DNA from 4 places in the Paenibacillus sp. FSL H7-0357 genome. Region 4 is predicted to be linked to each of the others. Evidence: predicted binding sites of a transcription regulator. Region 4 holds the regulator's gene; each other region holds the start of a gene.
The links. Region 4 encodes Rex, which represses fermentation and respiration genes when NADH is low (regulators of the CRP and FNR family bind a similar motif). Its sites were predicted from a motif close to TTGTGAAATATTTCACAA; they were not measured.

Region 1: the regulator Rex is predicted to act here: its motif matches at 1,882-1,899, upstream of H70357_RS08800 (phosphoketolase family protein).
Region 2: the regulator Rex is predicted to act here: its motif matches at 1,955-1,972, upstream of nirB (nitrite reductase large subunit NirB).
Region 3: the regulator Rex is predicted to act here: its motif matches at 1,402-1,419, upstream of pflB (formate C-acetyltransferase).

The regions. Positions count from the first base shown of each region.
Region 1 is NZ_CP009241.1:1,986,895-1,990,112, reverse strand. It holds gene H70357_RS08800 (phosphoketolase family protein) at 1-1,767, opposite strand, end outside; gene H70357_RS08795 (GntR family transcriptional regulator) at 2,032-2,754, opposite strand; gene H70357_RS08790 (hypothetical protein) at 2,989-3,168, shown strand.
Region 2 is NZ_CP009241.1:5,504,032-5,507,249, forward strand. It holds gene nirB (nitrite reductase large subunit NirB) at 1-1,850, opposite strand, end outside; gene H70357_RS24345 (hypothetical protein) at 2,077-2,775, opposite strand; gene ric (iron-sulfur cluster repair di-iron protein) at 2,973-3,218, opposite strand, start outside.
Region 3 is NZ_CP009241.1:5,482,806-5,486,023, forward strand. It holds gene pflB (formate C-acetyltransferase) at 1-1,314, opposite strand, end outside; gene adhE (bifunctional acetaldehyde-CoA/alcohol dehydrogenase) at 1,575-3,218, opposite strand, start outside.
Region 4 is NZ_CP009241.1:5,153,287-5,156,504, forward strand. It holds gene H70357_RS22595 (amidohydrolase) at 1-1,004, opposite strand, end outside; gene H70357_RS22600 (redox-sensing transcriptional repressor Rex) at 991-1,683, opposite strand; gene dinG (ATP-dependent DNA helicase DinG) at 1,773-3,218, opposite strand, start outside.

The sequences.
Region 1 (3,218 bases), 3.2 Mb from region 4:
CGACACAATCAGGTTGATCTTTTGACGGTCGTTCAGGATGGTGTCAAATACAGCCAGCAGGGAGTTGGCATCAGCCGGCAAATATTCCCGGATGAATTCCGGTTTTTTGTCTGCCAGGTGACCCAGCAAACCCGGATCCTGGTGCGTATAACCGTTATGGTCCTGCTGGAACACGGTTGAAGTTGCGACAACATTGAGTGAAGGGATATCAGCGCGCCAGCCTTGATCGGTTGCTTTACGCAGCCATTTGAAGTGCTGGGTAATCATCGAATCCACAACGCGCAGGAAAGCTTCATAACTTGCAAAAAAGCCATGACGTCCGGTTAATACATAACCTTCCAGCAGTCCTTCCGCCTGATGCTCCGATAATTGGGAATCAATTACACGGCCATACGAAGCGAGGAATTCGTCATTAGGTTCATTAATTTGATCCAGCCATTGGCGTTTGGTCACTTCAAACACAGGTCCCAGACGGTTGGACATCGTTTCATCCGGTCCGAAAATCCGGAAATTGCGGTTATCTTCATTGAGCAGGACAACCTCTTTCAGGTATTTTCCGAGAACGGCCATATCCTGCGCTACTACTTTACCTGGAACGGAGTTATCAAGCACATAGTCGCGGAAATCCGGCAGGCGCAAATCTTTGATAAGGTTGCCAGCGTTAGTAACAGGATTCATCCCCATACGTCTGTCGCCTGTAGGCAGGATTTCGGCAAGCTCTTCGTTCAAGCGGCCGTTCTCATCAAATAATTCTTCCGGTCTGTAGCTGTTCATCCATTCAAGCAAAGCTGGAGCATGCTTCATATTTTTCTGGTCAACCGGAATTGGAACCTGATGGGCACGGAACGAACCGGTATTCGGCACACCGTCCCATGCTGCCGGTCCAGTCCAGCCTTTAGGGGAACGGAAGACGAGCATCGGCCATACCGGGCGGGTAAGGTCGTTATTTTCACGCGCATTTTTTTGAATGGCTGCAATTCTTTCGACGATGGTATCGAGTACCTTCGCCATTTCCGGATGCATATGTTCAGGGTCTTCGCCTTCAACAAAGAACGGCTCCCAGCCCATGCCTGTAAAGTAAGCGGTGATTTCTTCTTTCGATTGACGGGACAGAATCGTCGGGTTGCTGATTTTAAATCCGTTCAAGTGCAGAATCGGCAAAACAGCGCCATCTGTAACAGGGTTGATGAAGCGGTTGGAGAACCATGATGCGGCCAGTGGTCCGGTTTCAGCCTCACCATCTCCAACGACAACAGCCGAAATCAAATCAGGGTTATCCAGAATAGCGCCAGCGCCGTGGGATAAAGAATAACCCAGCTCGCCGCCTTCATGAATGGATCCCGGAGTTTCAGGTGCAGCATGGGAAGCAACGCCGCCCGGGAACGAGAATTGTTTGAACAGTTTTTTGAGACCCGGGATATCCTGCGTAATTTCCGGATAAATCTCAGTATAGCTTCCGTCCAGATAGGAATTCGAAACCATAACCTGACCGCCATGACCCGGACCTTCAACATAGAACATGTTCAAATCATATTTAGTAATTACACGATTCAAATGGGCATAAATAAAGTTCTGGCCCGGAATAGTACCCCAGTGTCCGATAGGTTTAATCTTAATGTCAGCATCTTTCAAAGGTTCTCTTAACAACGGATTGTCTTTCAAATACAGCTGACCTACCGAAATGTAGTTGGTTGCACGCCAATAAGCGTCAAGCTTTTCCAGATACGTTTTAGACGAATAATCGACTTTCATGGTTGATAATCCCATTTCATCCACTCCTATATATATATTGTTGCTTATTGCCATCCTTTTTCTCTACAAATACATCATACCTCTGCTCAAAATAAATACAACCTTTTTGACAAGTGATACGGTCCAATTTTGTGAAAATTTGAACATAGTATGAAAAACTCAGGAAAAACGCTGTCAAAACACGGTTATATTGAAATTTATGTAAATACGTTACATCCACAAAAAAGTAAAGTATACAAAAAAATAAGACCGGGAAAGTTCCCGGTCTTATTCTGCTCCTTAATGAACAGATACAAACGTATTAAATTTCAAATATTGATAATGAAACCGCATATGGGAAAATTCAAAGGGAGTACCATTGTCCAAAAAGAAAATCCCCTCCATAATGCCAACAGGTTCATTTTCTTTCAAGTGCAGCAGCTCCTGATCCGTGGACAAGGACGGCTCGGCAAAAATAGATAAAAATGATTTGGTTACGGCCAGGTTGCGCGAGTCTTCCAGATAATTAAAAATGGAGCCCTCGATAATTGTCTGATTTAAATCCTGAACGATTTTTATCGGGATATAACCCGTCTCTATCATAAAGGGATCATCATCGAACAGGCGCAAGCGGACGATTTTGTATACAAAATCATGGGGCCCCAGGAACAAATCCCGCTGCAATTCTTTTGTTGGCGGAATAACCTCGAAATTCAACACTTTGACTTTAGGTTTCTTGCCATGCATCTGGAAATTGTCGGTGACACCCAGATTGGAACCTTCGTAATTGAAGATGGATTCGTTTTTTATGTATAAGGGGTTAATAAACGTGCCTGAACCTCGTTTTTTGAAAATGATTCCGACACTTTCCATTTTGGTTAATGCGCGCTTGATGGAGCTGCGGCTAACCTGATACGTTTCGCTAAGACTGCGTTCATCAGGTAATCGCATATCCGCAAACTGTCCAGCAAAGATTTTCATTTTAAGGTCATCAATTATTTGCTTGTAGACAAATTGTGTCATGGAGTACTCCCTCTCAGGTCTTCTGTAACAATTGATATGTATTCAATCAACCTCTTCTGTCTAACGAAAGGGTATGGATTAAAAATCAATATTAACTATATCATAATAATGAGATGGTTTATACTTTTCTCCACCCGATTTCTGCTAATTGAGGAAGGTTTATTTCAAAGAAAAACCTGATGATCTGCCGAAATATAAGAATGTGGCTATTTTTCCGGAGAGGGGGAGTTTATTATGCATATTGAAATCGTCAAAAGTCTGATCAGCCAAGTAACTGAAGAAGTCTTCTCAGAGAACAAGGATGCTATTGAGAAGGACGGAATTCAGAAAGAAAGCGTTGAATTAGCCGTTCAGTTATCCGCCTTAACAACAATAAAGATCCTTGAAAAACTTGAACTCATCGATAAAAACTAAACGTCTGTCTATCTATATTACATACACACTGACATAGACAAGAACGCAAG
Region 2 (3,218 bases), 350 kb from region 4:
ACTTTAGGCACATCCTCTTTTTGGATACCGACCAGATCCAGACGCTGACCACCGGTCACTTTTACAACCTTTACGTTATATTTCAAGGAAACATCGGCAATTCGTCTCAGGTCTTCCGGTGTAGTTACCCCGCCGTACATCCGTGGAATAACGGTAAAGGTACCATCTTTCTGGATGTTCGCACTCATCCGTTCATTGACGAACCGCGATTCCTTCTCATCCTCATGGGTATCCGGGTAGATCATGCCAAGATAATAGTTCACAGCCGGACGACATTTGGAGCAGCCTTCCGCTTGTTTCCAGCCCAGCACATTCATAACCTCTTTGGTCGTTTTCAAGCCTTTAGCGGTAATCTCTGCTACAATCTCATCGCGGCTCAAGGTGGTGCATCCGCAAATCCCCTGCTTCGCACTTTCCTGGAAGCTGTCACCGAGAACAAACTGCAGAATCTGCTCGACAACCGGCTTGCAGCCACCGCAGGAGCGGGTAGCTCCGGTGCAGGCTTTAATTTCGTCTACCGTGGTAAAACCGTTCTCCGTAACGGCATCAACGATCGCCTTCTTGGTCACGCCGTTGCAGCCGCAGACAATCTCCTCATCAGCCATCGTTTCGACTGACAAGCCTTTTTTCGCACTGCCTCCGCCGCAGCAGCCCGTGCCCATTACTTCGCCATAAATTTCGTCGGTCATTTCGGTGCCCTGCTTGACCAGCTTCTGCAGACTTGCGGATTCAGTCACATCGCCGAACAGAACTGCACCGACAATAATATTGTTTCTGAGCAGAATCTTCTTATAGGTTCTCTTCCATTCATCTTTAGCCGAAATGACGGTATGCTCCGCTGTTTCAGTGAAATCACCGGCAGAGAAGACATCCACCCCCGAGATCTTCAGCTTGGTGGCTACGACAGAACCTTCATACGGTTGGGTGGAGGCGCCGCACAAATGCTTCGCCAGCACCATCCCCTGCTCGAACAGTGGAGCTACCAGCCCGTAGCAGGTGCCGCGGTGCTCTGTACATTCTCCTACAGAATAGACATTCGCCATCGAGGTCTGGAGATAATCGTTCACGACAATTCCGCGGTTCACCGTGATGCCGCTGTCTTTGGCCAGTTGGACATTCGGTTTGATTCCGACCGCCATCACTACAAAATCTGATTGCAGCTCGGTTCCATCGCTGAAACGCAGGCCGTTTACCCGTTCCTCCCCGGTCAGCTCAACCGTCTGTTTGCCCATGGCAAACTTCACACCCTGGCGTTCAAGTTCAGCTTGAAGCATGGATGAAGCAGTATGGTCAAGCTGACGCTCCATCAAATCCTCCAGCAAATGCACGACGGTAACATCCATACCGAGGTTCACAAGTCCTTTGGCTGCTTCAAGACCAAGCAGTCCACCGCCAATCACAGCCGCTGTGCGGTATTGCTGTGCTGCAGCCAGCATGGCGTCGCAATCCGCAATGTCGCGGAAGCCTACAACTCCATCCTTTGTGCTGCCCGGTACCGGCAGAATGAATGAATTTGAACCTGTTGCAATAATAACTTTATCGTAAGGAACCGACATTCCATTATCTGTAACGATCTGACGGGAGGCTTCATCAATCCGGACAACAGTGGTTCCAGTATGCAGAGTAATATTGTTATCCTCGTACCACTGCCGGTCGTTCAGAATGATATCCTCAATGCTCTTGCTTCCTTCGAGGACATAGGACAGCATTATCCGGTTGTAGTTGGGATGAGGCTCGCTTCCAAAGATCGTAATATCATAAGCGCCGCCAAGCTTAAGGATCTGTTCGATAGTGCCTACGCCAGCCATACCATTCCCTATCAAAACTAACTTTTCTCTCTCCACGGTCACTGTTAAGACCCTCCTTAATGCTTCTGGATTTCTTCATATACATATCTGATAACAAAATTATACGTTTTAAATTTGAAGAGCATTTGTGATTCAAATCACAATAAATGTGAATCTTTTCACATATTTTTATGCCAGCGTATGTAAGGTTTTTTGCTGAAAGAAAAATAGCCAGCTTCCCTTATGCTACCGCTTGCATTAAGGAAATCTGGCTATGCTACTTATCATCTTACCGGAGAACCAGTGAAATCTCGAGTACATCTTGAGGTCTGAGCTTCATATCAATTCCGCTGTCAAGCAGCGTCTTGTCGTTCACTTTCAGCTTCCAGTCTTCACTGGTGAGCGGCGTGTACCCCATGACCGTGATTACCGTCTTGTTGTCTTCCGCCAACTGAACGATTCCGCTACTCTTCAGCAGACCCCTGACAGACAAGTCCTCGCTATAAGATAAAATATGTGAATGTGTCAGTTCAGGCTGCTCACTCCCGCCGTTCACTGTAAGAATAATGGGCAGAAGCGGGGCATCTCCGGCTGCCGGCTTCGCAGTAATAACAATCGCCTGCTCCCGCGAGACTGGACTATTCCAATCGGTTATGATTTTGCCGCCAAGCTGAATCTGCCAGATCATGTCCGGGGCAAGAAAAATTTTATTGACTGCCAGTATGCTAAATCCGTCTTCGGCAAAAGTAACGACACCGCTACTCTTCAGCAGCTCTATAAGCGTTATTCCTGGCTTGTATGCTTCGCTAAGCTGTCTCCCCGAGTTCCCTGCCAGCTCATTATCACCGGCCATTAGTGAAAAAGCAGGGCCTGCAGCCCCGGCTGCGGCATTGTTTCCGTTCGCATCTGAACCAAATGACGAGCATCCGCCTAGCGTCGCAATGATAATTAATCCTAACCATAAACGCCACAGAAATTTCGTGGACATTCCCGGCACCGCCCTCTTCCGCCCGATCATAACCTCAATCATTTTCTCAGGTCTTTAGTCATTATGTATACTATCTTTTAAGAATAACGCAAACTAGCTTTGTTCTCAAACGATAAATTTCGGGCGTTAATCAGGCAGCGAAACGGTGCAGAAGAAAAAAAGTCCCCGCAGGGACTTTGAGAACAGCATGCTCTATTTTACTGATAACGCAGGAACAAGATATTATTCTCCAGATGCACATGCTCGAAGGTCATTCCCTCTAACTCCTCCAGGCGGGCATAGGTCAGGCGGTAGGTTGTGCAGGCATGCTCTGGCGGAGTGAAGTCGTTCGTAACTCTGCGGAGCTCCCGCAAAATCTCACCGGCTCCGTCATGCTCTTCTTCCAGCGTATGCAACAGCCCGCGCAGCTCGGCCAATCCTTCTTCGCTCGGATTCTCGGAGTA
Region 3 (3,218 bases), 330 kb from region 4:
CGCCAGGTTGGCGCGGGCGCCGAAGAACTGCATTTGTTTACCAATGCGCATTGGGGATACGCAGCAAGCAATTGCGTAATCTTCACCCCAATATGGACGCATTACATCGTCATTCTCATATTGGATAGCGCTGGTTTCGATGGAAACCTTGGCACAATATTTTTTGAAGCCTTCAGGCAGTCTTTCGGACCACAGAACCGTCAAGTTAGGCTCTGGAGCAGGCCCCAGGTTGTACAGGGTATGCAAGAAGCGGAAGCTGTTCTTAGTTACGCGTGTTGTTCCGTCTTCAGCCATACCACCGATGGATTCCGTTACCCAAGTAGGGTCGCCGGAGAACAGTTCATTATAGTCAGGCGTACGCAGGAATTTCACAATACGCAGTTTCATTACGAAATGGTCAACGATTTCTTGTGCTTGTTCTTCAGTAAGTGTACCTTCTTCAAAATCGCGCTGTGCATAGATGTCGAGGAAGGAGGATACACGTCCCAGGGACATTGCAGCACCGTTTTGTTCTTTTACTGCTGCCAGATAACCGAAGTATACCCATTGAGTAGCTTCTTTGAAGTTGTTCGCCGGTTTGGAAATATCAAGTCCGTGAGCGGCAGCCATTTCTTTCAGCTCGCCCAGAGCGCGGATTTGTTCCGATAGCTCTTCGCGCAACCGGATTACTTCTTCAGTCATGGAATCAACTTCAAGCTCGGTTTGTTGTTGTTTCTTGTCTTTGATCAGGAAGTCGATACCGTATAGAGCAATACGGCGGTAGTCACCGATAATACGTCCGCGGCCATAAGCATCAGGAAGACCTGTAATAACGCCGGATTTACGTACTGCTCTCATGTCAGGTGTATATGCATCAAACACGCCTTGGTTATGCGTTTTGCGGATATTCGTAAACATTTCGACAATGTTGTTCGGAAGCTCGAAGCCATAAGCTTTGGTGGCATCGATCATCATCTTAATACCGCCGAACGGTTGAACAGAACGTCTGAAAGGAGCATCAGTCTGTACGCCTACAATTTGTTCCTTGTCCTTGTCGATGTAGCCTGGCTTGTGGGAAGTGATGGTGGAGACAGTATCCAGGGAAACGTCCCATACGCCGCCTCTTTCTCTTTCTTCCTTGCTCAGCTGAGAGATAATCTTCCACAGTTCAGTAGTGTTGCTGGTAGGACCCACGAGGAAATCTTCGTTTCCTTCATAAGGCTTGATGTTCTTGGAAATAAATTCGTTAACGTCGACTTTTCTTGCCCATTTACCTTTTGTAAAACTTCTCCAACTCGACTTCACTTCTTGTACATCTTTTTCAATCACCGACATGCTAAATCCCTCCATTTATATTTATTATATTTGTAGAGATCGCGGGCTTGAAGGTTAATCCCGTGTCTCGTGATCCCAAAGATATGGTTGTAATTAAATTCACAATCGCGTCTTCATAACTGGGACCGTTCTTTATATAAACATTTTAGTTTATTTTCTGAAAAAGGACTGTGACAAATATCACCTTTCCGGTGATATTTGTCACTACCATCCCCTTCCATATTAACCTATAACCTTATCCTTTGCTAAGCAATCACCAATTAGTTGTCGAATCTTCCGTAGAATGCGTTGCGGTATACATCAGCAAGTTCAGTAACCAGCGGCAGTTTAGGGTTGGCAGTAGTACATTGGTCTTCAAATGCACGGTCAGCCAGATAGTCTACGCGGGATTCGAAATCCTTAGGATCAAAGCCGAGTTGTTGGAACGACTCTTCAATGCCCAATTTTTTGTTCATGTCGCGGATTGCATTGATCAGGCTGGTTACGCCTTCTTCGGTAGTGCGTGCAGGCAATCCCAGAATACGGGCGATTTCAGCATAACGTTCGTCAGCTACAAAGTGCGAATATTTAGGGAACGAAGCAAACTTCGTTGGTTTCTTGGCATTGTAACGGATAACGTGCGGCATCAGGATGGCATTGGTACGTCCATGAGCCGTGTGGTATTGACCGCCCCATTTGTGCGCCAAGCTGTGGTTGATGCCCAGGAATGCATTGGCAAATGCCATACCAGCCAGCGTCGATGCGTTGTGCATTTTTTCGCGGGCAAGTTTGTCGCCTTCAAGTGCGGACTTCTCCAGGTATTGGAATACCAGCTGGATAGCTTTGATAGCCAGACCATCGGTGTAGTCACTTGCCATAACGGAAACATAAGCTTCAATCGCATGTGTCAATACGTCCATACCTGTATCAGCAACAGCAGTCTTAGGCAAGCTATATACAAACTCAGGGTCGATGATCGCTACATCCGGAGTCAGCTCATAGTCTGCAAGCGGATATTTAGTATTATTTGCAGTAGTTTTGTCAGTAATAACCGCGAACGAGGTTACTTCCGAACCTGTACCCGATGTTGTTGGAATAGCTACAAATTTCGCTTTGTTGCCGAGCTTAGGGAATTTGTATACCCGTTTGCGGATATCCATGAACTTTTGTTTCAAACCGTTAAAGTCAGCATCCGGGTGTTCATAGAACAGCCACATTCCTTTTGCAGCATCCATTGGGGAACCGCCGCCGAGTGCGATGATGCAGTCCGGTTGGAATCTGTTCATCATAGCTGTACCTTTTTCCACGGTAGTTGTCGATGGATCCGGTTCAACTTCCGAGAACACTTCGATCGCTACAGGGGTCTGGCGTTGACGCAGGTAGTGCTCTACTCTTTCTACATAACCCAGTTTAACCATCATAGGGTCAGTGATAATTGCTACGCGGGTAATATCAGGCATTTTGGCCAGGTATTGAGTGGCTCCCTTTTCGAAATAAATCTTATCAGGCACCTTAAACCATTGCATATTCACGGTACGACGGTTCACCCTTTTCACATTGATCAGATTGATGGCAGTTACGTTTTGCGATACCGAGTTGCGTCCATAAGATCCGCAGCCCAGAGTCAGCGAAGCGATATTAGTATTGTAAATGTCGCCGATGGCGCCATGTGTTGAAGGCGAGTTAACAAGAATACGTCCAGTTTGCAGACGGTTCGAGAACTTCATGATAACTTCTTCATTGTTGGAATGGATAGCCGAGCTGTGTCCCATGCCGCCGAATTCAACGACTTGAGCTGCGCGTTCAATCCCTTGGTCAGCGTTCTTAACCTTGTAGCAAGCCAGAACCGGGCTAAGTTTCTCAGCGGACAGCGGGTACTTGGTGCCTACGCCTTCGAGTTCAGCTACCAGAATCTTCGTTCCGGC
Region 4 (3,218 bases):
GCCGGAACTGCGGTAGGATCACCGCTTACTCCCTTATGGATCAATGCTGCAAGCCGCATTTCCTCGAACATATCGAGATTATTATTGCTTGCCGCCCCGTCCGTACCGAGCGAAACTTTGACTCCCGCTCTCAGCAGCTCAGGCACCCGTGCAACCCCGCTGGCAAGCTTCAGGTTACTTCCCGGGTTATGGGATACACCCACCTTGTGGCGGGCGAGAATTTCGATCTCCTCATCGTTCAGGTGGACACCATGGGCGATTAAGGACGGGCGGGTGAACATGCCCAGCTTCTCCAGGTGCGCTACAGGACGCAGGCCGTAATCAGCGGCATTCTGCTCCACTTCACGCAGCGTTTCTGACATATGCGTATGCATCGGCAGGTCCAGGTCATGTGCCGCCTGCACAAACCGCATGAAAAAGTCCGGAGGACAAGTATACGGGGCATGCGGTGAAATCATGGTGGTAATTCTGCCGTCAGCCTTGCCGTGCCAGTTGCGGGCGAACGCAACAGCTTCCGCAAGCTTCTGATTCTGCACTTCTTCAGGACATAGACCAATAACACCGCGCATCAGCACCGCACGGATGCCGGAGTGTTCGACCACCTCGGCCACCCGGTCCATGTGATCATACATATCCAAAAAGGTGGTTGTGCCGCCTTTCAGCATCTCCAAAACGGATAAGGAAGTACCCCAGTAGACATCATCTCCGGTAAACTTCTCCTCCATCGGCCACATTTTCTCCTGCAGCCAGGCTTGAAGGACCATATCATCCCCGTAGCCGCGCAGCAGCGACATCGCAGCATGGCCATGGGTATTGACCAGACCCGGCATGAACAGCAGCCGGCTGCCGTCGAGCGTCACTGTGCCTTCTTCAATAACGGGCTTCTCTTCCCCTATGTATGTGATCAAATCATTTTCTATAGTCATATAACCGCTCAGGACCGGCTTCTCGCTTCCGGGAACCAGAAAACGTCCGTTTGCAATTATCATCTTATTGCTGCTCATCTGTAATTCCTTCCTTTCCATCATGTAAATAATACGCCAGACTTTGCAGGTCAGTCGTAAAGTCAGCAGCATGAATCCGGATGGTTGAAGGTGTCTTCAGAATGACCGGTGCAAAATTCAGGATCGCCTCAATGCCCGATTCTACCAGAATATCAGCCACATTCTGTGCTTCGCTGTCCGGTACAGTGATGATCCCGATCCGGATTCCCTGATCACGGATGGTCTGACCCAGCTCCTCCATCGGCTGAACCGTAAGAGAGTTGATCTTTTGTCCAATCTTGGGAGCGTAAGAATCAAATACAGCAGTGATTTTCATAGTGTCCTTCAGATAAGCATTGTAATTGGACAAGGCATGACCGAGGTTACCGGCACCTACCAGAGCCACATTGATTTGTTGATCCAGCTTCAGAATATGACGGATCTTTTCGATGAGATAAGACACGTCATATCCAATGCCTTTTCTGCCGAAATCACCAAAATAGGCCAGATCCTTACGAATCTGCGCCGGATTAAGGTCCAGCTTCTGCCCGAGTTCCTGAGAAGAAACGGTTGAGATTTCACGCTTTTGGAGATCGTTCAGGAAACGCAGGTACACTGGGAGTCTGCGAACGACGGCCTCCGATATTTTATCCGATTTCATGTTTTCTCCTCCTAATTTAGAATTGCACTGACGCGATATCGTATGACAACCACGTGCAGTGCCCGCTCCGCGAACGGGACACAGCCTATGGTACAAAGAGATGAAAAAAATTTATAAACGATGACAGATTAGGAAACGCCGCCCTCTTCAAGCCATTCCGCTATCCGCGGAACCATCTGATCGGTAAGCATGTGCTCCATCTTCGGACCAGGGAGTGAATACAGGAAGTACTTCCCGTAATAAGCTTCGATGACCCTGGTATCATATACAATAACAATTCCCCGGTCCTGCGCTGTGCGAACCAATCGTCCAAAACCCTGTTTGAACCGGATCACTGCCTGTGGAACAGACATTTTCATAAAAGGATTCTTCTTCTGGGCCTGCAGAAGCTCCGCCTTTGCCTCGGCCAGCGGATGATTCGGCGGCTGAAACGGCAGCCTTACAATCGCAAGACAGGTCAGCGCCTCGCCAGGGATGTCGACTCCTTCCCAGAAACTGCTCGTTCCAAGCAATACCGATGCAGAGCTGTCCTGAAAACGCCGGATCAGCTTGCTGCGGCTGCCTCCTTCCACACCCTGGCCCAGAACCGTAATGTCCTGGGAAGCCAAGGCCTCTTTCAGCGGATCATAAACCTGGCGCAGCATTTTGTAGGAGGTGAACAGCACCAGCATCCGCCCCTTGGTCGCCGCCGCCGCTTCAGCCAGCGAATGCACCAGCTTGTCTACAAAACGCGCATCGCCTACGCTGCCCTTAACACTGGGGAAATCGCGCGGGATGACAAGCAGCGCCTGTTCACGGTACTTGAACGGTGAAGGCAGCAGTGCTGTCATGAGACGCCCTTGTTCAGAGGCTTCAGAAAGACCAAGGTTGTCAATCATGAACTGAAAGGACTTGTCGACCGATAACGTGGCCGAGGTCAGCACAATGCTCTTCTTCTTGTCGAAGAACAGATCCTTGAGCTGGCTGCTTACATCGACAGGCACGGCGTAGAGCTGAAGCGACTTGCCCCGGTAGTTGCCGCTCCCTTCCATCCAGTACACGATATTATCGTCACTGAGACCCATAAAGAAGCGGATTTGTTCCCGGATGGATGCCAAATCCTTGAACAAGCCTCCGATATCGGTCACCAGGCTGTCCGAAGACGACTGACTCTCTGTATCGCGCATCTCGCTAAGCATTTTGTCACCTCTGCGGATGATGTCGCTCAAGGCTAAGTGCAGCGTATTCTCCAGCGCCGCCAGCTCTTCCCAATCTTTGGGCTTGCTGCCGGGAAGCAGGCGTGTGACCAGCTGGCCGGCTTCACCTGCCGCTGCATCGCTGCGTTCGGGCAATAGGCCGAACAGCTTGTCGCTCAGTGTATCCCAAGTTTCCTTTACAGTAAGCAGGTCGGGATAGATTTTATCGATTACGCCGCTCCACTCCGAAGCCTGCTCACTGCCCGAGGACTGCAGAGTCTGGCGCAGTGCCGGCAGCTGGCCGCTGCGGCTGTCTTTATACAGCCTTGTAAGCGTATGAGCTACCGTGAAATACTTCATTTGCATGCCCAAATGCTTGCCGGCCACATCCTCCAAATG